DNA from 4 places in the Paenarthrobacter ilicis genome. Region 1 is predicted to be linked to each of the others. Evidence: riboswitches for the same ligand, from Rfam matches in the RefSeq annotation. Region 1 holds a riboswitch; each other region holds the start of a gene.
The links. A riboswitch is a leader RNA that binds a small molecule or an ion and turns the genes downstream of it on or off. The one in region 1 is predicted to bind S-adenosylmethionine.
Positions count from the first base shown of each region.

Region 2: another riboswitch for S-adenosylmethionine. It lies ahead of JOE60_RS11640 (aminotransferase class V-fold PLP-dependent enzyme); the one in region 1 lies ahead of JOE60_RS15990 (DUF1737 domain-containing protein).
Region 3: another riboswitch for S-adenosylmethionine. It lies ahead of metX (homoserine O-acetyltransferase MetX); the one in region 1 lies ahead of JOE60_RS15990 (DUF1737 domain-containing protein).
Region 4: another riboswitch for S-adenosylmethionine. It lies ahead of JOE60_RS08375 (LLM class flavin-dependent oxidoreductase); the one in region 1 lies ahead of JOE60_RS15990 (DUF1737 domain-containing protein).

Region 1 is NZ_JAFBCD010000001.1:3,495,807-3,503,329, reverse strand. Features, by position in the region: gene JOE60_RS16000 (O-succinylhomoserine sulfhydrylase) at 93-1,301, opposite strand; gene JOE60_RS15995 (rhodanese-like domain-containing protein) at 1,302-1,712, opposite strand; gene JOE60_RS15990 (DUF1737 domain-containing protein) at 1,709-1,969, opposite strand; SAM riboswitch class IV at 1,983-2,096, opposite strand; gene JOE60_RS15985 (NtaA/DmoA family FMN-dependent monooxygenase) at 2,262-3,590, shown strand; gene JOE60_RS15980 (aromatic amino acid ammonia-lyase) at 3,590-5,137, shown strand; gene JOE60_RS15975 (PLP-dependent cysteine synthase family protein) at 5,248-6,249, shown strand; gene JOE60_RS15970 (carboxymuconolactone decarboxylase family protein) at 6,328-6,810, shown strand; gene JOE60_RS15965 (amino acid permease) at 6,944-7,523, opposite strand, start outside.
Region 2 is NZ_JAFBCD010000001.1:2,543,836-2,551,358, reverse strand. Features, by position in the region: gene JOE60_RS11650 (metal-dependent transcriptional regulator) at 1-164, opposite strand, end outside; gene JOE60_RS11645 (class I SAM-dependent methyltransferase) at 174-1,004, opposite strand; gene JOE60_RS11640 (aminotransferase class V-fold PLP-dependent enzyme) at 1,142-2,536, opposite strand; SAM riboswitch class IV at 2,570-2,683, opposite strand; gene hisN (histidinol-phosphatase) at 2,857-3,669, opposite strand; gene rsgA (ribosome small subunit-dependent GTPase A) at 3,724-4,839, opposite strand; gene aroA (3-phosphoshikimate 1-carboxyvinyltransferase) at 4,842-6,209, opposite strand; gene JOE60_RS11620 (DoxX family membrane protein) at 6,216-6,731, opposite strand; gene JOE60_RS11615 (sigma-70 family RNA polymerase sigma factor) at 6,913-7,523, shown strand, end outside.
Region 3 is NZ_JAFBCD010000001.1:1,388,802-1,396,324, reverse strand. Features, by position in the region: gene JOE60_RS06375 (winged helix DNA-binding domain-containing protein) at 1-954, shown strand, start outside; gene JOE60_RS06370 (hypothetical protein) at 1,016-1,609, shown strand; gene metX (homoserine O-acetyltransferase MetX) at 1,631-2,752, opposite strand; SAM riboswitch class IV at 2,766-2,882, opposite strand; gene JOE60_RS06360 (bifunctional o-acetylhomoserine/o-acetylserine sulfhydrylase) at 3,071-4,387, opposite strand; gene JOE60_RS06355 (VOC family protein) at 4,614-5,252, shown strand; gene JOE60_RS06350 (CPBP family intramembrane glutamic endopeptidase) at 5,375-6,148, opposite strand; gene JOE60_RS06345 (histidine phosphatase family protein) at 6,211-6,891, shown strand; gene JOE60_RS06340 (DeoR/GlpR family DNA-binding transcription regulator) at 6,938-7,523, opposite strand, start outside.
Region 4 is NZ_JAFBCD010000001.1:1,829,842-1,837,364, forward strand. Features, by position in the region: gene JOE60_RS08360 (MFS transporter) at 1-1,094, shown strand, start outside; gene JOE60_RS08365 (rhodanese-like domain-containing protein) at 1,058-1,510, opposite strand; gene JOE60_RS08370 (LLM class flavin-dependent oxidoreductase) at 1,552-2,691, opposite strand; SAM riboswitch class IV at 2,914-3,023, shown strand; gene JOE60_RS08375 (LLM class flavin-dependent oxidoreductase) at 3,060-4,157, shown strand; gene JOE60_RS08380 (NtaA/DmoA family FMN-dependent monooxygenase) at 4,206-5,621, shown strand; gene JOE60_RS08385 (ABC transporter substrate-binding protein) at 5,618-7,255, shown strand; gene JOE60_RS08390 (ABC transporter permease) at 7,263-7,523, shown strand, end outside.

The DNA.
Region 1 (7,523 bases):
CGTGCTTCCGCCCCACTGTCCTAGGCGATGATCCAGCAGAAAGTGCCGCGTTGGCCTACCGATGCCCGGCGAACCACACCATCGTGGCGGCCCTACACCTGTTTGAGGGCTTTTTCCAGGTCCAGAATCAGGTCCTCAACGTCCTCAAGGCCCACGGACAACCGCACCACGCCATCGCTCAGCCCAATTGCTGCGCGACCCTCCGGGCCCATGGCGCGGTGGGTGGTGGTGGCCGGGTGGGTGATGAGCGACTTGGAGTCACCCAGGTTGTTGGAAATGTCGATGACCCCCAGGCCGTCCAGCAAAGCGAAGGCGGCTTCTTTTGCGGAACGCCCGGAGGACGGGGACAACTCGAAGGTCAGCACTGTTCCGCCGGCCTTCATCTGCTGTGCCGCGAGCTCATATTGCGGGTGGGACTTCAACAGCGGGTACTTGACCCAGCTGATGGCGGGCTGCTGCTCCAGCCATTCCGCGATCTTCAAGGCGGAGGCCGAGCTGTGGCCCACACGCAGGCCCATGGTCTCCAGGCCCTTGGTCAGCACCCATGCGTTGAAGGCGGACAGTGCGGGGCCGGTGTGCCGCATGAGCTGCTTCACGGGCCCATCGATGAATTCCTTGGTACCCAGGATTGCGCCACCCAGGACGCGTCCCTGGCCATCAATGTGCTTGGTCCCCGAGTACACAATCACGTCAGCGCCCAGGTCGCCACAACGCTGCAACAGCGGCGTGGCAAACACGTTGTCCACCACCACGGTGGCTCCGGCAGCATGGGCCAACGCGCTGACCGCTTCAACATCCACGATTTCCTGCATGGGGTTTGACGGCGATTCGAAGAACACCGCAGTGGTGGGCTCAGCCAGGGCTTCGCGCCACTGGTCCAGGTCCGGGCCATCAACAAACACCGTTTCCACGCCCCAGCGCGGCAGGATTTCGTTCAGGATCACAAAGCAGGAGCCAAACAGTGACCGGGCGGCCACCACACGGTCGCCTGCTGCCAACAGGGCACCCAATGCGGTGAAGACCGCGGACATGCCCGACGCGGTCGCAAAGCAAGCTTCGGTGCCTTCCAGCAGTCGGAGGCGCTCCTGGAAGGTGGCCACCGACGGGTTGCCGTATCGGGAGTAGACGAATCGTTCGTCCTCGCCCGTAAAAGCGCGCTCGGCTGCTGCCGCGGATTCGTAAACGAAGCCGGAGTTCAGGAAGACGGCCTCGGACGTTTCCTGGAAATTGGTACGGTCAAGTCCACCGCGTACGGCCTGGGTGTCGGGGCTCCAGCCGGCGGCGTCGGGATTGAAAGTCATTTAGTTGGTCCCCAGGTTCGTCGGCAGGCCGCGGTTTTTCCAACCATTGACAGTGCGCTCGCCATAGCGGTCCGGCTCACCTTCAAAGCCTTCAAGAACGTTGTAGGCGGTGAAGCCGGCCTGCGTTGCTGCCGTGGCGGCGGAGATTGACCGCTGCCCTGAACGGCAAAGGAACACCAGTTCGACGCCGTCACCCTCCGGAGCCTGCTGCTGCAGGTCCTCGATGAAGCTGGGGTTGGGGATTCCTCCGGCGAGGTTCCACTGGATGAACAGGGGATCGTTCTCCGTTGCCTTGGTGTCCGGGATGCCGATGTGGGCCCATTCGGCTTCGGTGCGGACGTCCACCAAAATGGCGCCCTCCTCAAGCTTGGCCCACGCATCCTGCGGGTTCAGGTCACCTGCGTAGCTCATGCGTGTCCCTCGAATGCTTCGTCGTCGCCTTCCAATTCGTCGACGGCGGTTGCCACCGCGGCGTCGGCACTCGCGATGGCGGCGGGCAGCACAACGGCTTGGGCAACAATGACCTGGGCACCGTTGAACGTTGCTGCCGGGCTGCCATGGAGGACGTAGCCTTCAGCCAGGGCCGCGCTGATGCGCTCGCAGAATTCGCGGTTATCCGGGCCCGTTATCAGGCGGTAGGAAAGTTTTTCTTCAGTGGGTTCAGGCATAGCTGGTGCTCCTCAGTCACGCTTGCAGTTCGAATTTGTCCGATACGCCGAGTAGTCACCTGAGGCACCCCGCCGGAGAGAGGGTTGCCGACCAGCAAGTCAGGGCTTCGCGCTGGTACTCATTACTCAAGAAAAACGTAGCATTTCGCAGCGCTTGGGCGCACTTGGAGGCAGAATCACCACCGTCATGTTGCGTAACCGGCAATGCCTTGGGCTGGGTCCTTTTGTGACCTCCCGGGAGCATAATTGACGCAGTACGTCCCCCTGTAACTTCGCAAGAAATCAGGTCGCGGTGAACGGACAGAGCAGTTCTACACTCGAGCCCATGCTGCATTTTGGATGGTTTGTAGGCCACGGATTTGGCGTCCAGGGCTGGGGAACTCCGGGCTACAGCCTGGGCTATGACTGGAAGAAGCCAGCCCTGTACCAGGAGGCGGTGCGCGCGTTCGAGCGATCCGGCCTGGACCTGTTCATCATTGAGGATTCGCTGACTGTTCCGGACACCTACGGGGGCACGGCCGAGGTTTCCCTGGCCCACGCATCCTTCGCGCCCAAGCACGATCCTTTGGCGTTGGTTCCGTACCTGCTCTCAGCCACCCAGCACCTGGGCATTGTTCCCACCGTCAGTGCTTCCTTCTACCCGCCGTTTACTGCTGCACGGCTGCTGGCCACCCTGCAGCACTTCTCCGACGGCCAGTTGGGCTGGAACGTGGTGACCTCCGGCAGCGACCTCGCCGCGCAAAACTACGGGTTGGACCAGCAGATCGAGCACGACCTACGGTACGAAAAGGCTGAGGAATTCGTGGACGTGGTCAGGCAGCTGTGGCGTAGCTGGGAACCTGACGCGATCCGTGAGGACAGCTCCGCCGGCGTCTTCGCCGATCACAACAAAGTGCATCCCATCCATCACACCGGTGATTTCTTCTCCGTCCGGGGCCCGCTGAACACTGCACCCCTGCCCGAGGAGCCCGTGCTGGTTCAAGCCGGCGCCTCTCCCCGCGGCAAGGCTTTCGCAGGTGGGCACGCGGACGTGGCCATCGCCTTGGCCCGCGGTGTGGACGGCATGAAGGCCTACCGTGATTCGATCCGTACCGAGGCCACCAAGGCAGGAAGGGATCCCGACGCCGTCAAGGTACTTTTTGTTCTGAAGCCCACCGTGGTGGGAACCACCGCTGAAGCCCGGGAACTCCGTGCCCAGCGGCGGGAACTGACCCAGCGCGACATCGACAGCCAGCTGAATTCCATCTCCTATCTTTCGGTGATCGACTTCAAGCAATTCGACCTGGACGCTCCGTTGCCGGAATTGAGCACCAACAGCAATCAAGGCACGCTGGAGCACTTCGCCAAGGCGGCTCCTCCCGGGTCCACGCTCCGGCAGATCCTCCAGGCCCGCAGCGGCGGCGCTGGCGATTCGATCATTGGCACCGCGGAGGAGATTGCCGATTATCTGGAAGAAACGGGTGCTGCCGTGGGCGGCGACGGTTTCCTCTTCTCCGGCTTCGTGGATCCCGCCACAGTCCACGGCGTTCTGGACAAGCTCACCCCCGAGCTGCGCCGCCGCGGCCTGTTGAGGAAGAGTTACGGCAACGGTGGCTTCCGCCAGAACCTCCTGGATTTCTGATGGCGTCACATGACACTCTCCTGCTGGGAACGGCACATGTCCGTGCTGGGGATATTGCCCGGGCTGCGTCCGATTCCCTAGCACGGGTGGAGCTCACCCAGGACGTCCTGGCCCTCATTGGCCGATCCCGTGAAGTGGTGGAGCGCGCTGCTTCCTCCGGTCAACGCGTCTATGGGCTGAACACCCTGCTGGGGTCGGGCCGGGATACGGCTGTGGAGGAGAAGTCACTCCTGGCCTATCAGGTCCAGGTGGTCAGGTATCACAACAGCGGCGTGGGCCAGTACCTGGACCGCGCCGCCGCGCGCTCCATCATCCTGGCCCGCCTGGTTGGATTCAGCCGCGGCGGTTCGGGCGTCCGGGCCAGCACCGCCCGGTTTTACGCCGAACTCTTCAACCGCGGAGTCTTCCCCGCCATCCCGCGCGAAGGATCCGTGGGCTCGTCCGACCTCACCCAGCTGGCCGCCGTCGCCGCCGTTGCGCTGGGTGAGGGGCAAGCCTTCCAAGCCGATGGCACCGTGGTGCCCGGGGCCAAAGCTCTCGCCGACGCCGGCCTGCAGCCCCTGCAACTCGGGGCCGGAGAAGCGTTGGCACTGGTGAGCGCCAACGCGTACTCCGTAGGTGCGGGGACGCTCGCCCTGGTGCGATTGCAGCACCTGGCCGGGTTGGCCGACGTCGCACTGTCACTCTCGCTTGAGGCGATCGCCAGGTACGACGACGGCGGCAACCTCAGCCCGTTCTCGCCCGCCATCCAGGCGGCCAAGGCGGTGGACGGACAGAAGGAGTCGGCTGCGGCGGTGCGGCGGTTGCTCAGCGGTGGGTGGTTGGAGGACGTCCGTCCGGAAGTTTCCGTGCAGGACCCGCTGTCCTTCAGGGCGGCGCCGCAAACCCACGGCGCCTTCCGGTCCCTGGTAGCCGGGCTCGAACTCGCCTTGGAGGTTGAGCTCAATGGCCGGGGCGACAATCCCTTGGCGGACGTGGACTCCGGGGTGATGGTGTCCGGCGGGAACTTCCAGCCCCTGCAGTTGGCGCTTTCCTTTGAAGGCCTCCGGCTGGCGGTGGCCCATGTGGGGATCTCCAGTGAGCGGCGCATTGCCAAGCTGTACCCGCCGCAGCGTGCCATCCGCGCAAAACTCTTGGGGGAGGCGGCAAAATCCGGTCTGGTCCAGGAAGAATTACCTGGCTTGCTCTGGTATTCGGCGGCCGGTTTGTTGGCTGAACTCAAGTTCCTGGCAGCCCCGGCAACCCTTGGCGCTCCCACCTTGTCGGCCGACGTCGAGGACCATTCAACCCTGGCGCCGCTGGCTCTTCAGTACCTCGAAAAGTCCTTGGATTCGTTGGAAAAATTGCTGGTTATCGAAGCGCTGACGGCGTCGTACCTGCTGATCGGGGCCAAAGATGGGCGGCCGCTTGGCCAAGGGACCGGTGCGGTGGTGGGCAGGCTGGCCGATCTCCTGACTGATCGTCCCGCAGCAGCTGACCTGGTGGAACGGGCGCGCGCCTTGCTGCGGGAGGCAGCGGCCGGGCTGGAAGGAAAGTGGGAACGGTGAGCACAACAACCGGTAATCGCGGCAGGCATGCTGCAGAGTTTGCCCCGGACGGGTTCCGTGGTGCGGTGCCGGGTGGGGCTTCAGAGGACAGGGCGGTTCTAAACAAGTCCATCCTGGAAAGCGGGTCCATCCTGGAAAAGGTGGGCAATACGCCCCTGGTGAGGTTGGAGGCCCTGGGCCGCGGGCTGGGCAGCTCCATCCACATCAAACTGGAGTCCGAGAATCCCGGCGGTTCCATCAAGGACCGTACGGCCCTGAGCATGGTCCGGGCGGCCGAGGAATCAGGGGAATTGCGGCCAGGGGCCACCATTGTGGAGAGCACCTCCGGCAATACCGGGATCGGGTTGGCTCTCATTGGCCGGCTGACGGGACATCCCGTGGTGGTGATCACCGGCGACACCATCTCCAAGGAGAAGCTTGCGGCGCTGCGCAGCTACGGAGCCCGGGTGATCCTGACGGATTGGAATGCGCCGCCTGAATCGCCGGAGAACGCGCGAGCTTTGGCCGCCCGCATCACGGCGGAGACGCCGGGAGCCTGGCGGGCCATGCAGTTCGACAACCCGGCCAACCCGCTGGCTCATTACAGAACCACCGGCCCCGAGATCTGGGAACAGACCGGCGGTACCATCACGCACTTCGTAGCCGGCATTGGAACAGGGGGGACCATCAGCGGCAACGGGCGTTATCTCAAGAAACAGGTGGCGGCGACCCGCCCCGGCGGGCATATTGAGGTGGTGGGAGCGGACCCTTACGGGTCGGCCTACAGCGGAGGGCATCCCGGCGAGATCCTGGTGGACGGGGTAGGCAATTCGTGGCCCGAGTCCCAGTGGCCCCAAATCTTTGACCGCTCCGTGGTTGACCGTTTCCTCCGCATTCCCAATGACGAGGTGTACACCACCGTGCACCGGCTCCTGGACGAGGAAGGCCTGGCACTGGGGCCGTCTTCCGGGCTGACCGTTGCGGCTGCAGTGCGGGTTGCCCGTGCTGCCCCGCCGGGCTCTGTGGTGGTGGCCATAGCGCCCGACGCCGGGACGAACTATCTGAGCAAGGCCTTCAACCCGTCGTGGCTGGCCCGGCACGGCATACGCCTGGCCGCCGACACCCCGGACTGACCCTCTCTCACATCCCGCCGCCTTTTTGGCGTCCCTCTCTCACATAACTGCCCACGGGGGGTGCGTTAAACTCCAACCATGCCCGAACAGGAAACAAAACCGCGCCTCGCCGGTTACTTGGACAAGCAGCAACCTGATCTCTACGCGACCCTCAGCCACTATTCACATCAGCTGGTGGAACAGGCTGACAGCGTGGGAATCCCGCGCCGGACCCTTGAACTCATCAACTACCTTTGCTCGCAGATCAACGGGTGCGCTTTCTGCTTGGATCTCCACCACCGGAGGGCACTGAAGTACGGGGAAACGGAACAACGACTGTCCTTGGTGGCCGTCTATCGCGAGGTCCAGTTGTTTGAACCTGCGGAGGTGGTGGCCATGGAGATCGCCGAGCAGATCACGCGCATGTCCTCATCCAGGCCCAGCCCGGAACTCTTCGAGACGGCGCGCCAGCACTACACTGACCAGCAAATCAGCGTGTTGTGCATGGCAGCAATTGGAATCAACGCCTTCAACAGGTTGTCCATCCTGAGCGAGCACCCGGTCAGGGCCGCCAAGAACTAGCCGTACCCCGCGTCACGGCCGGGCCGGGTGTGCCGCCGCCACCCACTTTGGTTACATTGACCGGCGTCGTACATCTTTGAGACGGCGTGTCGACGGCGGGTGGTCACCAAAGCAGGTGGCGGAGGCAACCGGGTCAGTGAACCTCAGCGTCCGCCCGCGTGAGCGAGCGGCGTCGCCCGTATTTGAAGTAGAAGAATGCGTAGCACGCCCCCACGAACGGAACGCCGAACAGGAGTGCCGCCACCTGGTTGGGATCAAAGGCGATGCCAATCAGGGACACCAGGCACAGCGCAAACGCCAGGATGGGAACCAGTGGGAAGAGCGGTGCCTTGTAGGGGAGGGTGGAGAGATCGCCGCCGTTCCTCACGAAGGTCCGCCGGTAGATGAAGTGTGAAGCGACGATCGACATCCACACCCCAACTGTGGCGAAACCGGCCACCGAAACCAGGACCAGGTACACGGTTGCCGGTGCCACCACACTGCTGATCAGGGATGCCAGCCCACCCACCATGCTCACGCAGAGCGCGATCAACGGGATGCCGCGCTTGGTCAGCTTCTTGAAGGCCTGCGGCGCGTGTCCCTCGTCCGCCAGGGAGAACAGCATGCGCGCGCAGGAGAACAGTCCGCAGTTACCGGCCGAAAGCAGGGCCGTGATGATCACGAAGTTCATGATGTCAGCTGCGTACGGGATGCCGAGCATGGAGAACACCGTG
Region 2 (7,523 bases), 950 kb from region 1:
CCTTGGTCCTTGAGCTTACGGACCATCTCCGAAACCGAGGAGTTCGCTACACCCAGCCGCTGGGCAAGCTGGGAGGAGGTGATGGGCTTGTCCTGCCACTCCGTGAAGGAGTAGATGACCTTGACGTAGTCCTCTATCGAGGAGGAGGGCGTACTGGTCTTCACGTCACCAGCCTACCGTGGGGCCGTCCGAACCACTTTGCGGGCCCGCCAGGTTTGCGTCAAATAGGGCAAAGGAACGGTGTCCCCGGGAGCGTGTCTCAGGTGTTCGTACAGGTACCATTCCAGGTTTCCCAGCACCTTCTGGCGTGTAGCCTGATCCGCGCGGAGGTAGTAGCTGCGTGATTTGGTGAGTTCCATGATGGCTTCTGGTGTCAGGCGGTCCTCCCAGCGCGTATGGTGGCTTTCCAGATCGGTGAATTCCGGGCCTGTAACCGGCCTGAAGCCAGGTTTGTGGACATCACCGGCGTGCATGATCCGGGACAACCGGTGCACCCAGGGAATTGAGGTGTCCAGCTGGTTCCAGATCAACCCCAGGACACCTTCAGGGGACAGGATGCGTGAGAGTTCAGTGCTTGCAGCCAGCGGATCGCACCAATGCCAGGCTTGGGCAACGCTGACGACGTCGAATGTTGAGTCCGTCAGGCCAGTTGCCTCGGCCGTGCCCTCGCGGGCGTCCACCTCGGGGTACGCCGAGCGCAGTTGCTCCAGCATGTCCCGCGAAGGGTCCACCGCGGCTACGGTCAATCCGCGTTCAACAAGAAGGGCGGTAAACTTTCCGGTGCCGGCGCCGATGTCGGCTGCCGATGAGGCCCGGGCAGGGAGCAACCAGTCAACGGAGTCTGCCGGGTACCCCGGCCGGACACGGTCGTAGTGCTCGCCGCCATCCTGGAAGCTCCGGCCGAGTTCGTGCCTGCGGCCAGCCTGCAACTTCGGGCCCTTGGGCCCAGCCGGGCCGGGTACTGACCCGACGCCCTTCGGTGCCTTCGGTGAACTGCTGGCCACGCGGATCTCCTTCGCAGGGTGTAAAAGCAAACCCTACGAATTTACCGCAGTGCCGGCCGTTCCACCCCGGGTCGCACGTGCTTGGTCGCACACGCTTGGTCGCACGTGCTTGATCGCCCGAGCTTAATCGCCCGCGCCTAGTCGATGGTGCAGGGAGCGGCGCCAGCGGTTCCCGGAGTGTTCGGTGCCCAGTCCGGGTAGCTGCGGTGATCATTGGCAGGAACCCAGCGGCCCTCATCCACCACGTAATCCCAGCCGAGGCCGTCCACTGTCAGGGCTTCGATGCCGGCCAGAAGCCTGGAGGCATCCTCCAGCCGTGAACCCACGCCGAAGCTGGCGCGGAGCGAGCCCGAGGGCAAACCCAGCCGCTTGAGCAGGGGGTGGGCGCAGAAGCGGCCGTCGCGAAGGCCCACTCCATGTTCCGCTGCCAGATAAGCGGCCACCAAACCGGCGTCGAATCCCTCCACCGAGAAATTAACAACGCCAATGGTGTCCGTAGAGTCGCTGAAGATCTGGTGCACCGTGACGCCGTCCAGGGCTTCCAGTCCGGCTACCAGGTAGCTGCGGATGGCGGCTTCGTGGGCGTGCCATGCTCCTTCGTCCAGAGCGGCCAGGACTTGCGTTGCACGGGCCAGGGTTGCTGCGCCAAGAACGTTCGGCGAACCACCCTCGTGGCGGGCGGGACCGGTGGCCCAGCTCACCGAATCCAAGCGGGCCTCACGTACTGCCCCGCCGCCGGCCAAGTGGGGTGTTCCGGCGTCGAGCCAGTCAGGACGGCCCACTACGACTCCGGCGCCAAAGGGTGCGTACAGCTTGTGGCCGGAGAACACCACATAATCCACGTCTGCCTGCGCGATGTTGATGCGACGGTGTGGCGCCAACTGTGCCGCATCCACCACAATCCGGGCGCCGTATTGATGCGCCAGGGCGGCCAACTCCGCGATGGGCAGAATTTCGCCGGTGACGTTCGACGCTCCCGTAACGGCCAGCAGGCTCACGCCGCCCTGGGCCAGCTCGGCCCGGAGGTTGGCTACCGTCTCCTTCAGCGTCTTGGCTGCCACGACGCTCCTGTGGGGCACAGCCTGCCAGGGGAGAAGGTTGGCGTGGTGCTCAATGTCGAGGTAGAGGACGTCGCCTGCAGGTTCGCCGTCCACCAGGGGGAGGCATCCTGCCAGCAGGTTCAACGAGTCAGTGGTGTTGCGGGTGAAGATCACTACGTCATCAGCGCGGCCGCCCACGAACTCGCGCACGATGTTCCTGGAGTTCTCGTAGACGGATGTACTGATCTGCGACGCAAATCCAGCACCACGGTGGACGCTTGCGTAGTAGGGGAGGACCTCGTTGAGGTAAGCCGACACGATGGTCAGCGCCGGAGCCGAGGCTCCATAGTCCAGGTTTGCGTACCGGACGTGTCCACCCTGGATCAGTGGCGCCTGCAACTCGGCGCCTGTGACGGCCGCCAGTGGGCGCGCAGCAGCAGTGGTGAATGCAGCAGCGGAAGGGATCGGGGATTTAATCGTGGCAGTACTCATCAGACCTCATTCAAGAGGGACGCCCGCAAGGGGAATCCGCGCTTGCCGCATCCGTTCCGGACCGGCCGGGTCGTCACCCGGGGCACCCCACCGCGAATGGAGGGTTGCCGGCCAGCAAACCGGGGTTTAGCGCTGGCACTCGTGACCTGTAAAAAAGATTAGGGCACTCCCGGGAGCTGTCAAAAGCCGGGGGTAAATGTTAAGCCCATTGTTACGTTGGGCCTGATGTGAAGGATCTGGCGAATAAACGAACGGCGGCAGGGCCGAAAAGGGCCCAACCGCCGTCGAATATTCAGTAATGGTTCCAAAGCCGGGTTCTCTTAGAGGAGGTCATCCACTGCCGGATTGAGCCGCTTGAGGACCTCTGAGTGGAGAATCGAGTTCGTGGCAAGTGCGTTGCCCCCGAAGGGTCCGTCTTCGCCTTCCAGGGACGTGAAGCGTCCTCCGGCCTCCGTGACGATGGGAACCAGCGCCGCCATGTCGTAGAGGTTGAGCTCGGGCTCGCAGGCGATGTCGACTGCTCCCTCCGCAACCAGGCAGTATGACCAGAAATCGCCGTAGGCACGTGTACGCCAGATATCCTCTGTGAGCCCTATGAACTCATCGAGGTTGCCGCGTTCCTTCCATCCGGACAGGCTCGAATATGACATGGAGGCATCCGCCAGGGAGGACACATTCGAGACCCTGAGCCGGGTGGCCGAGGCCAGGGAGCGCCCCATATAGGCGCCCATGTCCTTGGCGGCCCACCAACGTTTACCCAGGGCCGGAGCGCTGACGACTCCCACAACCGGCTCGCCTTCGTCCACCAGTGCGATCAGGGTTGCCCATACCGGCACGCCGCGCACAAAGTTCTTGGTTCCATCTATGGGATCGATGATCCAGCGGCGCGAACCGTGGCCGCTGCTGCCGAACTCCTCACCGAGGACGGCATCACGGGGACGGGAGCGGGACAGTTGCCCGCGGATTGCTTCCTCTGCCGCCTTGTCAGCGTCGGTGACCGGGGTCAGGTCCGGCTTGGTCTCGATCTTCAGATCCAGCGCCTTGAAGCGATCCATGGTCTGCGCATCGACGGAATCGGCCAGGACGTGGGCCAGGCGCAAGTCATCGTTGTAGGTGGAAACGGGTTGGGTCATGCCACCAAACTATCCTGAAACGCAAGGATCAGGGGGAGGTGCGGCCCGTAACCATCAGTTGACGGTGCCGAGTTCCTTGGCTTCCTTGGCTTCCAGGCGCGGATCGGCTCCGAGCAGGCGGCGGAGGGACGCCAGCCGGGCCGGACCTGAGGGGCCCGCATGACCATCGGCCACCCAGGAGTCCAAGCCGCAATTGATGGCCGTGGCGTCGTGCTTGCATCCGCGTTCGCAGGTCTCGGTGCCAGGCTCCAGATCGGGGAAGGAATGCAGGATCCTGTCCGGGTCCACATGTGCCAGGCCGAAGGACCTGATGCCCGGCGTGTCAATGATCCAGCTTCCGGAGGGAGCATCAGCCAACTTCAACGCCAAGGCTGAGGACGATGTGTGCCGGCCACGCCCCGTGACGGCATTGACGCCTCCGGTTGCCCTCTCAGCGCCGGTCAGGGCGTTGACCATGGTGGATTTGCCCACGCCGGAGTGTCCCAGCATGACCGTTACCTTGCCGCCCAGGTGTGAGCGAAGCTGGCCCACGGCGTCCCTGTCCAATCGTGCGGAAAGTCCGTCGTCCGATCGGGCATCAATACCGCCGGCCTCTGAATTCGCTGTCCGGCTGATGATGACGGGGAAGTCCAGGCTCAGGTAGTTGGCCAGCAACTCGGTGGGGTCCTTGACGTCCGCCTTGGTGATGAGAAGCAGTGGTTCAATCCCGGCGTCGTAGGCTGCCACCAGGGCCCGGTCAATGAATCCCGTCCGTGGTTCAGGGTTGGCTGCGGCCACCACAATGACCAGTTGATCGGCATTGGCAACCACAACGCGTTCGATCGGATCGGTATCGTCAGCGCTTCGGCGCAGCAGCGTGCGACGTTCCTCCACCCGCACCAACCGGGCCAGCGTGTCTGCGGAGCCGGATACGTCGCCCACCAGGGCTACAAAATCTCCGGGAACCACCGGATTCCGGCGCAGCTCACGGGCGCGGGCGGCGATGATGACCCGCTCGTCGGATGTGTCCTCGTCAACCACGGCCCTGTACCGCCCACGGTCCACTGTGATGATCCTGCCTATGACGGCATCATCGTGGCTGGGGCGGTCCTTGGTGCGTGGCCTGGAACCTTTTTTGTTGGGCCTGATCCGGACATCGGACTCGTCCCAGGAACGTGCATCGCGACCCATGACTACTTGCCGGCCTCTTCCTCGCCCGTGGACTGGAGCATCCTCATCCACATCTCCGGGAAAGCGGGCATGGTCTTGGACGTGGTGGCGATGTCCTCAACCTCTACGCCTTCCACGGCAAGGCCCAGAATTGCTCCGGCGGTGGCCATCCGATGATCAGCGTAGCTGTGCACCACCCCGGCATGGAGTGCGGCAGGACGGATGATCAAGCCATCAGCAGTCTCTTCCGCATCCCCTCCCAAGCGGTTGATCTCAGCCACCAGGGCGGCGAGGCGGTCAGTTTCGTGGCCCCTGAGGTGGGCGATGCCGGTCAAGCGCGACGGACTGGTTGCCAGGGCGCAGAGCGCCGCCACTGTGGGGGCCAGTTCCGACGTCTCGTCAAAATCCGCGCCGTTGATAGTGGGGCCGCCCGTGACGGTCAGGGTTCCGTTGTCCAAGGAAACCGTGGCACCCATCTGGGCCAGGATGGAGCGCCAAAGGTCGCCCACTTGTGTTGTGCCCGTGGGCCAGTTGGGAATCCGGACGGTTCCGCGCGTTGCCAGCGCGGCCGCCAGGAACGGGCCCGCATTGGAAAGATCCTGTTCAATCCGCTGGTCGAAGGCTTTGATGGGACCGGGCGAAACCCTCCAGTGGTTGGGCACGGAATCGTCCACCTGAACGCCCACGCTGCGCAAAACAGCCACCGTCATGCTGATGTGGTCCAGGCTGGGAACGGGCTTGCCTACGTGCTCCAGGTGCAGTCCCTCGGTGAAGCGCGCGCCCACCAGAAGCAGTGCGGAGACGAACTGGGATGACGCACTGGCATCGATCACCAAGTGGCCACCGCGGACTGCGCCGGTTCCGTTGACGCTGAATGGAAGGGCCGACGGCGCCCTGCCGCCTTCAGCGGCGACAGGGACGCCCAGCGCCAGCAGTGCCTCGATGATGGTCCCCATGGGCCGGTTACGGGCGTGCGGGTCACCGTCGAACAGGGTGGTGCCTTGACGCAGGGCGGCCAACGGCGGAACAAAGCGCATCACGGTTCCGGCCAGGCCACAGTCAATGGCAGTATCACCCTCAGGCGCGTCCGGATCCAAGGGGGTGATGTGGAGGTCGGGACCGTAGTCGCCATCTCCGGGTACTTCGCTGATGCCGGCACCCAACTTCCGCAAAGCCTCGATCATGAGTGCTGAATCACGGGAGTGGAGGGGCGCCCGCAACACCGAGGGACCGTCAGCCAAAGCTGCCAGCACAAGGAAACGGTTTGTCAGCGACTTGGAGCCGGGCACTGTCACCGTTGCGTCCACCGGGCCTGCAGCATACGGTGCGGGCCACAAGGGCAGCGTGGTTCCGGGGGGCAAATCGGTGGTTGCGGGGGTGGTGCCTGTCATTCTTGCTTATGCTCCAACTGCGTTGTCTACGGCCTTGCGTACTGCTTTGTCGGCGCGCTTGATCTTCTTGCCAGTAACCTTTTTGGCATCGGCGGCGAGGTGCTCGGCGCGCCAGGCAATGCTGGGACGTCCGGCGGTGTCGACGGAAGCAAGCAGGACGCCACCGGTGAGGGAAATGTTCTTCAGCAACCGCATCTTGCGGGCGGAGCGGGCTTCCTTGGTGCTGATGTCTGCTGCGCGCCACTCAACGTAGGAGTTGAGGACAGAGGTGACGGTCAGGACCGTCGCAGCGAAGCGGGAGAGCTTGCCCAGGCCCAACAAGGCACCCGCCCCCAACTGGGCTCCACCGAGGACACGCGCGAGGGTCTTCTCGTCGGCTTTGAAGGGCAGTGATTCGGCGGCGCGTCGGAGAACCGGCGAAAGTTGCTTCGCAGTGTCGTCCGCATTCCGTAGCTTGTCCAGACCTGCCACGACAAAGCTGGACGCGAGCATGGGCCGCGCGAGAAAACGGATAACAGACATGTGTTGCCTCCTGGATGGCTTGCCGCACTGTTCTATCAGGGTGTGTTTCACGCCGGTGCAGTCTGCTCTAGTCTTGCATCTTTGCGGAATATTTACCCAGCAGCAGCCGTTGTGAACATCAGGCGCGGCGGAGACCGTGCCGCGGCATGGTGTTGCCGCTTCGCTGAACGGAGTTGATTTTTTGACTTTGGTAAAGGACCGCGCGGTTCTGCTTGAGCCCACGTATGGAACGCAGTCGGATTCACCCAAGCTGACAGTAGACTTGGCAACGATGAGCACCATTGAACCGGCCGCAGCGGCCATGTATGAAGCAGCCGACTCGTCCGCCGATGTCCAGGCGGAGGCGCCTGCCGCCGTCGACGTCTCCGAGGAGACGGCCGAACAGCGGCGTGCGCGATTCGAGCGGGACGCCATGCAGTACGTGGACCAGCTGTATTCAGCTGCCATGCGGATGGCGCGGAACCCTTCTGATGCGGAGGATCTGGTTCAGGAGGCCTACACCAAGGCATTCTCGGCGTTCCACCAGTACAAGCCCGGCACCAACCTCAAGGCGTGGCTTTACCGCATCCTCACCAACACGTACATCAACCTGTACCGCAAGCGTCAGCGCGAGCCGCTGCAATCCAACTCGGACACCATCGAGGATTGGCAGTTGGCCAAGGCTGAGTCCCATACTTCAGCGGGGTTGAGGTCCGCCGAAGCCGAGGCGCTGGACCACTTGCCGGACTCCGATGTCAAGAATGCCTTGCAGTCCATTCCGGAGGAGTTCCGGCTGGCTGTGTATTTTGCTGA
Region 3 (7,523 bases), 2.1 Mb from region 1:
GCCGAGGGGACCATCCTTCGGACGCATATTCTGCGGCCCACATGGCATTTCGTCCACCGCGACGATCTGGGGTGGTTGATGGGACTGTCCGCGGAGCGGCTGCATCAAGGGAACAAAGGCATGTACCGCCAAACGGGCATCGACCCGGACGCCGCAGCCCGCAGTGGCCGACTCCTCGCCCAAGCAGTGGAAGGCGGCGCCCACAAAACCAGGGAAGAGCTGGCCGGAATCCTGGGGCAGGCAGGGTTCCCCGGCAAAGGACTGGGTTTCGTGTACCACCTGATGCATGCCGAGGTCAGCGGAATTCTTGTCAGTGGGGCGCCGGTTCGATCATCGGGTGGAGCGCTCAAGCAGACATACGCCCTCTTCGGGGAGAGGGTCTCCGGTCCCTTGGTGAACCCGCTGTCCAGCGACGACCGGGAGGAGGCCCTGGGGCGGTTGGCGCTGCGCTACTTCAGCAGCCGTGGTCCGGCCACGGTCAAGGACTGTGCCACGTGGTCCGGCATGACCATGCAGGACATCACAGTGGGCTTGGCCGCAGCCCATGCCACGGCTCCCGGAAAGTTGGCAACCATGGCCTTTGAAGGACAGGAGTTCCACCTCCCCGCCACCGGGATGGACCAGCTGCTGGCTCTGGAAGCCGCGGGCACAAACCGGGAAGACCACGTCAAGGCGGACCTCATCCAGTGCTATGACGAATACGTGATGGGCTACTCGCAGTCCCGGCACTATTTGGGCGGAACCGCCCCCTACTTCCCGGAGGACAAGGGCCCCATGCACGTGGTCCTGGTGGACGGCCGTTTGGCCGGGTGGTGGCGGCACGGTTTCCAAGGCGGCGTCTGCGAGCTGGACCTCCGCATGAACCGGGCTGTTACCCCGGCCGAACAGGCTGCCCTGGACCGCGAGGTGGAACGGTACGGAGCTTTCCTTGGCATGGACATCACACTGGTTTGAGCCATCGGGCATGGCTGGGGCCGTCGGGCTAAGCTGGGCTAAGACCTAGGAGGCCTCCACATTGAACAATCTGATCTTTTGGATCATCGTCTGCTCGTGGGTGATCCCGCTCGGGATCCGCATGTACAACCGCTCGCGGGCACGTCGCCTCCAGAACAACGAGTACCGCGGGCCGGGGTATCCCCCGCAGAACCTGCCGGGTCAGGGTAACCAGGGGCAGGGCTACCAGGGCCAAGGTTACCCGGGACAGGGTTACCCGGGACAGAATTACCCCAACCCCGGTTACCCTCCGCAGAACTACCAGGGGCAGGGCTACCCGGATCAGAACTACCCTCCGCAGAACTATCCTGGGCAGAACTATCCTGGGCAGAACTATCCTGGGCAGAACTTTCCCGGGCAGGGTTTCCCCACCCAGGATTACCAGGGGTATCCCTCCGGGCCGGCCACCAGCCGCCCCGCGGGCATGGACCCGCAGTCAGGCCCGTCGTCGAACGATCCGGCGCAGTCCAACGCCCCACAGCCCCTGCCCACCGGCAGCTCTGAGCCCCAAGGCTTCCGCGCGCGGCGGCTCGCCGAGCTGGACGCAAAGTTCACCAACGGCGAGATCGCCATGGAGGACTACATGCGCCAGCGCGGGGAGATCATGCGCGGCTAGCACTGCCGCCCCGCTGCTGCCTCAGGCGAAGAAGGCCTGGCGGAGTTGGGTTGAGAGTTGGCCGATTTCGGTCAGGAAGCCGTCGTGCCCGATCGGTGCCTGGATGCGGTGAACCTCAACGTCCCCGGGCAGGGCCGCGGCGAGCTCCTCGGACTGGGCCGGGAAGTAGAGCCTGTCCGTATCCACTGCGGCTACAAAGAACTCTGCCGTGGCACGTGACAGTGCGACCTCCAGGTTTCCGCGGCCGCGCGTTACATCGTGGGACATCAGTGCCTCCGTGATGGCCACGTAGCTGTTGGCGTCGAACCGCTTCACCAGCTTGGTGCCCTGATGGTCGAGGTAGCTTTCCACCTGGTAGCGGCCACGTTCCGCCAGGACCGCTGCCGCGAGGGGAGTCTCCTGATGCTGGGCGTCCCGGCCGAACCGGAGGTCCAGTTCCAGTGCCGAACGGTAGGTGATGTGGGCGATCCTGCGGGCCAGGGCCAAACCGTCCTCGGGGGCCGGACCGCCGTAGTAGTCGCCGTTGTTGAAATGCGGATCCTGCCGGATGGCGAGCGTTTGGGACTGCGCGAATGCGATCTGTTCGGCCGTGCTGTAGGCACCCACGGAGATGACACCGCAGCGTTTCACGCGCTCGGGCAGCGTGACTGCCCATTCCAACGCCCGGGCGCCGCCCATGGAGCCCCCCAGCACTGCGTGCCAGGCGTTGATGCCCAGGACGTCGGCCAGCCGCGCCTCGGCCAGGGTGCTGTCCCGGAGGGTGACCAAGGGGAACCTGGACCCCCAGGGCTTGCCGTCCGGCGCCTCTGTGGACGGGCCGGTACTTCCGTAGCAACCGCCCACGATGTTGATGGACACCACAAAGAACCTGTCGGTGTCCACGGTCGCACCGGGGCCCACCAGCTGTTCCCACCAGCCTTCCTCGGCCGTGTCCCCGCGGGCTACGTGCGTGCTGCCGGTCAGGGCGTGCTGGATGAGCACCGCGTTGGAGGCATCAGCATTCAGCCTGCCCCATGTCTCGTAGCCCAGCACAACGTCCGGCAGGTAGCCGCCGGCCTCCAGCTCCAGGGAACCTATTCTGGCGTACTTGACTGTTCCGTCCTTTTCCCCGGACGTAGGGAGAGCTGTAGCAGTAATGGTCATTCCTTAAAACCTCACCTCGCGCTTGCCTGCCGCCTTGCGTGCGACAGGCCAGGTCTTCACCCGGGGCACCCCGCCGCGGAAGGAGGGTTGCCGGCCAGCAAGCCGGGGCTGTGTGCTGGCACTCATGACCTAATACGTAGAGTCTAGGAAAAAGACCACTGTTCTGGCGAAGAATGTGACACCAGTGTGACGGTTTGGGGCGTCATGGTTCACGGAACAGCCCTCTGGGGCGCCGCCTGACGAATTATCGTCGATCAGGCGGCGCCCTTGGCGTGCTGCCGGGGGCGCGACGGCGTGCCCTGTGCGCGCGTCCTGGCGTCAGGCGCCCTTCGCGGCCCGGAACCCGGCCTCGAGGTCAGCCAGGATGTCATCCACGTGCTCAATGCCCACCGACAAGCGCACCAGTCCCGGGTTGACGCCGGCCACGTTCTGTTGCTCGGCAGTCAGTTGGCTGTGCGTGGTGGACGCCGGGTGGATGACCAAGGAGCGGACGTCACCGATGTTGGCTACGTGGGAGTGCAATTCCAGTCCGTCCACAAAGCGCTTGCCTGCCTCAACGCCGCCCTTGATATTGAAAGCAACGATTGCGCCCGTGCCCTTGGGGCCATACTTCCGGCCACGGTCGTACCACGGGCTGGACGGCAGGCCCGCATAGGCGACCGATTCGACGTCGTCGTGGGCTTCCAGCCACTCGGCCACTTTCGTGGCGTTCTCCACATGCCTCTCCACGCGCAGGCTCAGTGTTTCCAGGCCCTGCGCGATGAGGAAGGCATTGAACGGCGAAACCGCGGAGCCGAGGTCACGAAGCAGTTGGACGCGCGCCTTCAGGACATAGGAGAGGTTGGCGCCCAGGGCTCCGTCCTTGCCCAGGTCCCGGGCGTAGACCAGCCCGTTGTAGCTGGGATCGGGGGTGTTGAACCCGGGGAAGCGCTCCGGGTCCTTGCCGAAATCGAAGTTTCCGGAATCCACGATCACGCCGGCGATTGCCGAGCCGTGGCCGCCGAGGTACTTGGTGGCGGAGTGGACCACAATGTCCGCACCCCACTCGATGGGACGGATCAGGTACGGCGTGGAGAGGGTGTTGTCCACGATCAGCGGCACGCCCGCCTCATGGGCGGTCCGGGCAACGCCTTCAATGTCCAATACGTCCTGGCGGGGATTGGAGACGACCTCGCCGAAGAAGAGCTTGGTGTTGGGCTGAACGGCGTCGCGCCACTGATCCAGGTTGTCCGGATCCTCCACGAAAGTCACGGAAATCCCGAACTTCTTCAGGGTGTGTGCCAGCAGGTTGTAGGTTCCGCCGTAAAGGCTGGGGCTGGCCACGATGTGATCGCCGGCCTCCGCGATGTTCAGGATGGCGAAGGTTTCGGCAGCCTGGCCTGAGCTCAACAGCAGGGCACCGAGGCCACCTTCCAAGCTGGCGATCCGCTGCTCCACGGCCTCCTGGGTGGGGTTTCCGATCCGCGTGTAGATGGGTGCCAGCTCTGCCAGGGCGAAGCGGTTGGCCGCACTCTCAGCGCTGGGAAAAACGAATGACGTGGTCTGGTAGATCGGGAGGGAACGGGCGCCCGTTGCGGCGTCCGGTGCCTGCCCTGCGTGGATCTGGCGTGTTTCGAATGACCATCCTTGTGACATGGAAATCTCCTTTTAGTGGCGCACGGAATCAGGGTGAATGACAGTGTGGTGTGAGCTGTCGCCAGTCTAGGAAGCGTCCGGGGCCTTGGACAGCTTTATGACGCTGCCGGTATCTTTCTGTCGTAACGCGTCATTCCATGACGCTCCCATACCCCGCGAGCCATGTCCTATGTTAGTTAGGCATGGCTTAGCTGAGACCCGAATCACAAAGTGCCAAGATGAAGCCATGCGCATGGATCACGTCTCTTACGCCTGTGAACGAGATGGCCTTTTGGCCACTACCGAACGAATTTCCGCGGCTCTCGGAGTGGACGCAGTCCGGGGTGGAGTGCACCCGCGCTTCGGCACCCGGAACATGATCATTCCCCTCGCGGACAACAAGTACCTTGAAGTGGTGGAGGTCCTGGACCACCCCGCTTCAGACAAAGCACCTTTTGGCCAGGCAGTAAGGGCCCGCTCGGCTGCCGGTGGCGGCTGGATGGGCTGGTGCGTGGCTGTGGATGACCTGGCCCCCTTCGAAGAGCGCCTGGGACGCGCCGCTGTCCCGGGCAACCGGAAATTCCCGGACGGCCGCGAGTTGGTCTGGCAGCAGATTGGCATCCTCGGCCTGATCGCTGATCCCCAGGTGCCGTACCTGCTCAAATGGGAGGGCGACCCCACCCTGCACCCGTCCAGGGCGTACGAAAGTGAAGTCAAGATGTCCAGCCTCACCATCGCCGGCTCGGCAGAACGCGTCACCGAATGGTTGGGCGAGCCAGTGGAGAAGCCACTGGAGGACGTAGCTGTTCAGTGGATTGCTCCGCGTGGAACGCCCGGCATCATGGCGGTCACGTTCGAAACCGCCTCAGGGGCAGTCACCATCTGACCCTGTCCGCCCCGGCATCGTCCCTCACGGGAGCGGTCCTGCCCGGAAACTTCGGCCGCCATCAGCGGGTGCCAATGACGTCACCCATCGATGGCGGCCGGATACATTTAAGGGCCTTGCGCTTAACCTAAGCCGATGGCCTTGCCGAACAAACTGAAGCCCACAAAGGCCACAATATCCAGGATGGCGTGCGCAATGACCAACGGCATCACGCGTTTGGTCCTGGTGTAGATCCAGGCGAACACCAAACCCATCACCACGTTGCCCAAGAACGGCCCGAAGCCCTGATAGAGGTGGTAACTCCCCCGCAGGAGGGCGCTCACCACAATGGCAACCGGCGTACTCCAGCCGAACTTCCCAAAGCGGTCCATGAGGTAGCCCACCACAATGACTTCCTCCACAATGCCGTGGCGGATGGCAGACAGGATGAGCACGGGAACGGTCCACCAGTAGGCGTCCAGGCCGCTGGGAACAATGGCGGTGGTGATCCCCAACGCCCGGCCCGCCGCATACAGTCCCAGCGATGGGATCCCGATGATGGCTGCCAATCCCAGGCCGTGCAGGAGATCCTTCCCGGGCCGCGCAACGTTGAATCCGAGGCGGGCGAACGCCGAGCCCCCGGCTTCCTCCGGCCGCCTGGTCCCGTGCGTTGAGAGGAAGTAGAACACCAAAGCCACTGGCACCAGCGCGAACACAATGTCCAGCAACTGGTAGGTGAGGTCGAAGTACTCACGCGTGCTCTGGGACCTGTTGAGGGTGGATGTGCCTTCGGCCAAGGGGGCGCGGGACAGCTTGTCCAACAGTTGGACCACGGAGTACACGGCCGACTGACCCAAGGACAGGCCCAGGACAATCAGTACTTCGGCGCGCAGCCGGCGACGGGAAGCGAGGAGCATGTTCCTATCTTGCCCGCAGTTCCTGCCACTTTGCCGGGAGACACCGCCCTATGCTTGGTGGGATGGGTTCCCCGGAGAAAATCTTCATGATCAGGCATGGCCAATCTGCCGCCAACGCCGACACGTCCATCTACAACTGGGTCCCGGACTACAGGATCCCGCTGACCGATCTGGGTGTGGAACAGGCACGGGTGGCGGGCCGGGAGCTTCGGCGCAAGCTCGATGGCGAACAGGTATGCGTCTACGTTTCGCCTTATCTGCGTGCCTACCAAACGCTGGAAGCCCTGGACCTGGGGGACGCGGTCCAGCGGGTCATTGAAGAGCCCCGGCTGCGCGAACAGGACTGGGCCAACTTCCAGATCGCCGGCGACATCCAGGCACAGCAGGACCTGCGCAACCTCTACGGCCACTTCTTCTACCGCTTCCGCGAGGGCGAGTCCGGCTCGGATGTCTACGACCGCGTCTCCTCTTTCATGGAGACCCTGTACCGGCACTGGCAGAAACCGGACTATCCGCAGAACACGTTGCTGGTGACCCACGGACTGACCATGCGTTTGTTCTGCATGCGCTGGTTCCACTGGACCGTGGAGTACTTCGAGTCGCTGAACAACCCTGACAACGCCGAGTTGCGTACGTTGATAAGGAACGACGGCGGCCGGTACAGCCTCGATACCCCGTTCAGCCAGTGGGCGCCCCGGGACGTTGACGATTCCGTACTGGATGCCCCACGGATGACGTTCTAGCGAAGCGCGCTTTCGGTTAGCAAGAACGGCATCGCTCGCCCGGGCATCAGCTGGGCTGGGCTACGGTTACTTCCGTGCCTGCAGCCTCAAATGCGGCCTTGTGCTCGGCGCTGATTCCGGAGTCCGTAATCAGGTGCCGGAAGTCGTATCCCGACATAGCCGCGAAGGACCGCCGCCCTACCTTGGACGAGTCCGCCACCACATAGGATTCCGTGGCGCGGCGGGCCATCACTGTGTTGACCATGGCTTCGCCTTCATCGGTAATGGTGGGGCCCAGCTCCGGATCCACTCCGTTCACGCCGATGAACGCGATGTCCAGCGCCACTTTCTGCATGATGACGTCGGTGTAGGGACCCACCAGTTCGTAGGAGCGCGGATTCAGGATCCCGCCAGTGACCATGATCTTGATGTTGGGACGGACCGCCAGCTGGGAGGCAATGTTAATGGCATTCGTCACCACCGTGAGCGTGGGCCTGTTCGAGGGCGCGTTGAGGTCCTCGCGCGTGGACAGGAGCTGGGCCAACGCGGTGTTGGTGGTTCCACCGCTGAGTCCGATCACGGCACCCGGCTTGATCAGGGCAGAAGCAGCTGCGGCAATGTCCTGTTTGGCGGCGGCGTGGTCGTCCCGGTTG
Region 4 (7,523 bases), 1.7 Mb from region 1:
TATGCGGACCACTGATCGGGGGGCTCGTCCTCTCACTGGGCGACCCCGCGATCGGATGGCGGATCCTGTTCCTGGCGAACGTTCCCTTGGTGCTGATCCTGGTGCCACTTGCTTTCCGGCTCATCCCGCGGCCGGCAGGCAAACACCCCGGAAACGCCAAGCCGTCCATCGACATCTTGGGCGCGCTGCTGCTGGGCGGAGTGGTGGTGGCATCACTCATTCCCACCATCTACGGCGCCGGCACCATTGCTGTGACGTCGCTGGCTGTCGGTGCCGGTGCGCTCCTCGCCTTCGCCGGCTGGGAGATCCTGTACCACCGGCGTGGCCGAACCCCGTTGCTCAGTGCATCGCTGGCGAAATCCAAGGGTTACGCACTGGGCACAGTGGTGGCACTCTGCCAGTTTGGCGTCGGTGCCGGAATGGCGGCCGTGACCGCCTTCTATTTCCTCTCCGGAACCGGGATGGCTCCCTTGGCTGCCGCAGCGATCCTTGCGCCGCAAGCCGCCGGCATGCTGCTGGCGTCCAGTTTCAGTTGGCGTTTCGTGGCCCGGTACGGGCGGGCCGGGATCGTCTACGCGCTTCTCGGCAGTCTGGCCTGCCTGATTGCCAAGGACCTTTTTGTGCAGGGGCTCGACGGCGGAAAAGCGGCCCTTGCGGTTGCCGCCGTCGGGCTTCTCCAAGGTGTGGCAACAGGCCTGGTGGTTGCACCGAACCAGACACTCACCCTCGCCCATGCGCCCGTGGGCGCCGCCGGAGTGGCCGCAGGGTTCTACCAACTCAGCCAGCGGTTCGCTGCCGCGCTTTGCTCAGCCGCGGCAGCCGGAATGTTCCTTCAAGCACAGGGCGCGGCCACCGGCCAAGCTTCCAAGAACGCCTTCCACCAAGGCATCGTCATGTGCTGCATCTTGCTGGGTGTCGCCTTGCTCGCCGGCGGAATCGACTGGCTGCGCGAGGCGCGGGACCGCACAAAGACGAGTGCCGTCGTCGTGACTTCCGGGAGGGAAGCCGCGACGACGGCGGTGGTGCTGGCGCCGGAAGGCCCGACGGCGGCAGGTACTCAGCGTTCGGAAGTCACCGATTCGTTGGACGCCTGAGTAGTGGCGGCGGGCGGTGCCGTTTCGACGGGCGGTGCGGTGGGTCCGGTGGTGGGGACGCCGGCGTTGCGGAGGGCCGGGAAGCCGCCGTCCACGTGGACAGCGTTGGCGTAGCCGAGAACCTGGAGCTTCTGCGCGACGGGTCGTGAACCGTTTACAGAGCCGCAGAACACCACGATCTTCTGGTCCTTGCCGGTGACCTGGGGCAGCCGGTGGGCGGATTCAAGGCTGAAGTCCTCCTCCACGTGCTCGCGGTTCACCACCACAGCGCCGGGGACTGCGCCGGTGCTGGCGCGGCCGCCTTCGCTGCGGACATCGATCAGCAGGGCGCCTTCTTCGATGAGCTTGGCGGCGGCATCGGCGGTGATCAGCTGGGTGTCCTGGACGGGTTCCCGGACTGTGGTTTCGATGGACATGGTGCTCCCTTATATAGGTGGTGGTTGGAAAATCGGAAAAGCTAGAGACCCCATACCTCGGCCAGCAGCTGGTAGGAGTTCTGCCGGTCGGCGGGATCATGGGCAATGGTGGTGATGAGAAGTTCCTGGGCACCCGTGGCCCGCTGCAAAGTGCGGAGTCCTTCGCTGACCTGGTGGGGGTCACCCACGAACCGTGTGTCCAGGCGATCCTTGATGAGCTCCCCGGCTTCGGCGTCCAAGAAAAGCTCCAGCGCATCCTCCGGTGACGGGTACGGGATGGCACCCTGGCCGCTGCGGATCCCGTAAACCCACTGGGCGTAGCCGCGGGCCAGGCGCTGGGCCTGGCGTTCGTCCGGAGCCACCAGCACGTCCGCAGAGACGATCACATGCGGTTCCGGCAAAGCCGCGGAGGGTTCGAAGTGAGCCCTGTACTCGGCGATGGAGTCCAGAACCCCCGCCGGTGCCACGTGGTAGTTCGCGCCGAAGGGGAGGCCCAACTTGCCGGCCAACCGTGCACTGGGTCCGGCTGTTGAGCCGTGGACCCAGAACTGCGGCGCTTGGCCGAGGGCGGGTGTAGCCGTGACTTCCTCGCCGTGTTTGGTCCTGTACTCGCCGGTGAAAAATCCGATGATGTCCTGGATGTCGTTCTCGAAGTTGTCCGTGTCCCCGGGGAAGCGGCCCAGCAGTTCACCCTGCAGCCGGAACTTCCTGGGCAGGACAGCGCCGAAGATGGGGCGCGGCGCGGGGATCAGCAGTCCGTCAACCACTCGATCGGTGGGCTCCGAAGAGTCAGCGGGTACCACTCCCGGAGCCGGATCGCTGGGGGATTTGGGCGGGCCGGAGCGGCCAAAGCCCAAGTCCACGCGGTCCGGGAACACGGCGGCCAGTGTTCCAATGCTCTCCGCAATCTGAAGGGGACGGTAGTTCCCCAGCAGAGTGGCAGCGGTCCCCACCCTGATGGTCTTGGTGGCGGAGGCAACCAACCCGGCCAGAATGTGCGGGGCTGACCCGGCAACGCCGGTGTTGAGGTGGTGCTCGGCCAGCCAATACCGCGAGTAGCCGGAAGCCTCGGCAGCGGCGGCAAGGGCAAGGGTGCTCCGCAGGGCATCGCCGGGAGTCTGACCGGCCGATACCGGGCTCAGGTCAAGGACGGACAGGGGAGTAACTGGAGGCTTCGGCATGGCACGACACTACGGAGCCCCGCGCAGAGGCCAAAGCCGATCCGTCACCCCGCTCAACCGGAGTAAATCCAGCGAAATCCGGCGAAACGGGCCGTCACAACCGACCCTTCCAAAACCCGAAAATGACGATTCCAGCAGCCCTTTGACGTGGTATTTCCCGCCTTGACGCCGCAAGTCCAGCGGTTTGTACATTCCTTGGACAGCCTCCTAGATTCAAGTTCAGGTCAAGAGTCAGCACGCCAAGGACCGGCTCGTGCTGCGGCAACCCTCAGGCATTACGTGGCGGGGTGCTCCGGAAACAGACCAGGCCGCATCTGCGGCAAGTGAATGTCGTCCCGGCCGCTGTGCGGCCTCTGAAAGAGAGAATCATGCCTTCCACTCCTGTACCCGAATTCCGCTCCCGCGTCATCGCGTTGGAGCTCGACGGCGGCGGCGCCCACCCAGCTGCGTGGCGCAAGGCCCACCATGATCCGCAGGCGCTCTTGGGGGGCCAACGGATCCGTGAAACTGTCCAGGCAGCGGACATCGCCGGTTTCCACGTAGCAACCTTCAAGGACACCCGCGTGGTGGACACCGAATCCACTGGAATCGCCGGACGGATCGACGCGATCCAGCGGGCAGCTTTCGCGGCACCCATCACCCGCTCCATCGGCCTGGTCCCCGAAGCCGGAACGCTCTTCACCGAGCCGTTCCATGTAGCCACGCAGCTGGCCAGCCTGGACTACTCCTCCTTGGGGAGGGCGGGTTGGCTGGTCAACGCGGACAACCTCCGTGCCGAGGCCCGTTCTGTTGGCCGTAGTCAGTTGCCGGAAGGCGAGGCAGTCAGCGAAGCCGCAGATGTGGTCCAAGCCAGCCGCCGGCTCTGGGACTCCTGGGAAGACGACGCCGTGATCCGTGACGTCGCCACCGGCCGATACGTGGACCGGGACAAGCTGCACTACGCCGACTTTGAGGGTGAGCGCTTCTCCGTCAAGGGACCGTCCATCATCCCGCGCCCACTCCAAGGGCAGGTAGTGGTGTTCGCGCCCGCCGAGCTGATTCCCGCCGTCGAAGCTGACGTTGCCTTGGTCTCGGCAGCCACCACGGACGCCCTCCCGCAAGCAGCCCAGGCAGCAGCTGCCGCGGGTGCGCCGAGGACCCTGGTGGAGCTGGACGTCATCCTCGATTCCCGTGGACAGGCAGCCGCGGGCCGTCTGGCCGAACTGGACTCGTACGAGGAATGGACAGGCGGAGCCCGCTACGTGGGCAGCGCCGAAGGGCTGGTGGAACTGCTCACCACGCTGTTCGCAGCAGCCGACGGCGTCCGCCTCAAACCAGCGGTCCTGGATGTGGACCTCCCCGAATTGGCCAACAAGGTGCTCCCCGCACTGCGCCGCACCGGGCTGGTGGTAGCGCCGGCCCCGGGAAGCACGTTGCGGGAAAGCTTCGGACTTCCCCGTCCCGTGAACCGCTTCGCCGCGGCCTGAGCTGCGCCCAGACCACACTCCCAAGAGCCACATTCAGAGAGCAGAACCATGACCAACCATCACCGCATCGCAGGCAACGGCCAGATTCAATTCGGTGTCTTCTTCCAAGGCGTCAACCACACCACCGTATGGAAGGACGCACAAAGCGGCTCGCAAACGGACTTCGAATCATTCCGCCGGGTCGCCCAGACAGCTGAACGCGGCCTCTTCTCCGCCTTCTTCCTCGGAGAGGGACTCCGCCTCCGGGAACACCTTGGAAAGATCCACGATCTGGATGTCGTGGGCCGTCCCGACGCGCAGACCGCCCTCGCCGCTCTCGCAGCCATCACCACCAACATCGGTTTGGTGGCGACGCAGAACACCACGTATAACGATCCCGCGGACCTCGCCCACCGCTTGGCCAGTCTGGACCTGCTGTCCGGCGGCCGTGCGGCATGGAACATCGTCACCACGGACAACGCATGGACCGGTGCCAACTTCAGGCGCGGCGGGTTCCTCAAGCACGAGGACCGCTACGTCCGGGCCGAAGCGTTCGTTCAGACAGCAAAAGCCATCTGGGATTCCTGGGCTGACGGCGCAATCGCCGGGTCCCGGAATGATCCACGCTGGCTCCGCGAGGACGCCATCACCACAGTCAAGCGCCAGGACGAGAGTTTCGACGTCGACATCACCGGCAGCCTTCCGCGCTCCAGCCAGCAGCACCCTGTTTTGTTCCAGGCAGGGGACTCGCCGGACGGCCGTGACTTCGCCGTGCGGAACGCCGACGTGATCTTCTCGGCACACCCCGAATTGGAGGATGCCAAGAAATTCCGCGACGACATCGTGGCCCGCACCCTCAAGGCCGGGCGTCCGGCAGATGACGTGAAAATTTTCCCCGGCCAGGAGTTCATCCTCGGTGCCACAGCTGCTGAAGCGGAAGAAAAGCACCAGTGGGTCCGCTCGCTGCAAGTGGGTCCGGAAACCGCAATCGCCTACTTGGAACAGTTCTGGGGACGCACCCTCACCGAATACGACCCCGACGGTCCGCTGCCGGATATCGACCCCATTGTGGACCTCACCAACCCCACTCGCGGCAACGCCTTCCACGGGAAAAGCGCCAAAGACCTCGCCGCCCAGTGGCGCGCGGACGCCAAGGAAAACGGCCAGTCGATCCGCCAGTTCGTTGCTGCACGTTCCCGGCTCAATGGCCGCGGCCTTGTGGGTTCCTACGACGATATTGCGGACAAACTCGCCGAGTACGCCCACACCGGTGCCGTTGACGGCTTCAACATCACCCCGTGGATTGTCCCTGGCGGGCTGGATGACATCGTCAACGAACTGGTTCCCCGCCTGCAGGACCGCGGTGTCTACCGCACCGAATACGAAGGCACCAACCTCCGCGAAAACCTCGGCCTCCGCGCCCCGCTGACCCGCCGGGGATCCCTCACCAGCACCCAACTCACTGAAAGCGAAGAAGTCGCATGAGCGTCCCCACCCCAACCGCAGCGCGCAAGCTGCGGAAACCAGCCGCCGTCGTCTCCGTCCTGGGAGCCTTTGCGCTCCTGGCCTCAGCCTGCGCTGGAGGGGCCGACGCCGGCACCCAGCAGAGTGCCGACGCCACCCCGGTCTCCGGTGGCAACCTGAACTTCGCGGTGTCCGTTGACCGCGGCTGCATTGACCCGCAGCAGGTGGGCAACAACGATGCGATCGCGATTGCCCGCCAGACCGTGGCGTCGTTGACGTCGCAGGATCCGACGACGGGAGAGATCGTTCCGTGGCTCGCGGAGAAGTTCGAAACCAACACCAACGCCACCAGCTTCACGTTCACCCTCCGCAACGGTGCGACGTTCGCAGATGGGACCGCGATTGATGCTGCCTCGGTGAAGACGAACTTCGAGGCCATCAAGGCGCTCGGTGCCAAAGCGACCCTGGGCTCCACCTACCTGAGCGATGTCAGCGCCATCACCGTGAAGGATCCGCAGACAGTGGTGGTGGACTTCTCCAAGCCGAACGCGCAGTTCCTCCAGGCGACGTCCACGTTCACCCTCGGCCTGTTGTCCCCGGCATCTGCCACGCTCTCCGAGGCGGACCGTTGCGCCGGGAAGTTCTCCGGCTCCGGCCCGTTCAGCGTGAAGAGCTACACCGTGGACAAGGAAGCTGTCCTGGAACGGCGGGCCGGTTACAACTGGCCCGCCGCCACCAACAGCAACAAGGGCGAGGCCTACCTGGAGACTGTGACGTTCAAGATCATTCCCGAGGCAGGGAACCGCACGGGCAGCCTTCAGTCCGGTCAGATCGATGCCACGGCGGCGATCTCCGCGGCTGACATCAGCCTGTTCAACGGCAACGGCTTCTGGAACGAAACACGCGCCAACCCGGGTGTGGTCTACAACCTGTACGCCAACCAGTCCAACCCCAAGCTCAAGGAAACTGCCGTCCGACAGGCCATCTCCAAGGCCATCAACCGTGAGGAAATTACCAAGACCTTGCTGACCGAAGCGGACCAGCCGGCCAAGGGCGTCCTCTCCCACACCACGCCGTACTTCAAGGACTACAGCGAGCTGCTGAAGAATGATCCCGATGGCGCCAAGAAGCTCCTGGACGATGCCGGCTGGAAGGTTGGCAAGGATGGGGTCCGTGAGAAGAACGGCGAGAAACTGTCCTTCAAGGTCACTTACTGGCAGTCACCCAAGGAAGTACTGGAGCTCGTGCAGCAGCAACTCAAAGTGATTGGCGTGGACCTGCAACTGAAGTTCACCACCATCGCGGACGTGACGGCTGCCCAGGCTGACAAGACCTATGACTTCTCCTACGGCAACCTGACCCGCAGCGACCCGGACGTCCTGCGCACCGTTTTCGCCTCCACCACAGCCCGTGGCGGAAGCAACCTCCGCGAGAAGCTGCCCGTGGACGATGTCCTGGGCGAGCAGGCCGCGGCACTGGACAAGGACGCACGCCAGAAACTGGTGGACGAAGCACAGGAAATCCTGATTAAGGACGCCCACTCCATCCCGCTGTATGAGCTGTCCACCACCATTTCCGCCAGCGACAAAGTCAAGGGCCTCACTTTCGAAGCTTCCAGCCGCCTGGACTTCTACGACGCCTGGCTGAGCAAGTAGGAATCCCATGATCCGCTACATCGGCCAACGGTTGCTGCAGGGCGCGTTCGTCCTCTGGGCCGCCTACACAGTGTCCTTCCTGATCCTGTACTTGCTGCCCGGCGACGCCGTGAGCATCATGGCCAGCGGCGACGAACAGAACGCAGTGGATCCGGCTCTCGTGGAGAAACTCCGCGCCGAGTACGGATTGGACAGGCCTCTTTACGAGCAATACTTTATTGCCCTGGTCAAGGCGCTCCAGCTGGACTTCGGACTGTCCATCAAGAAC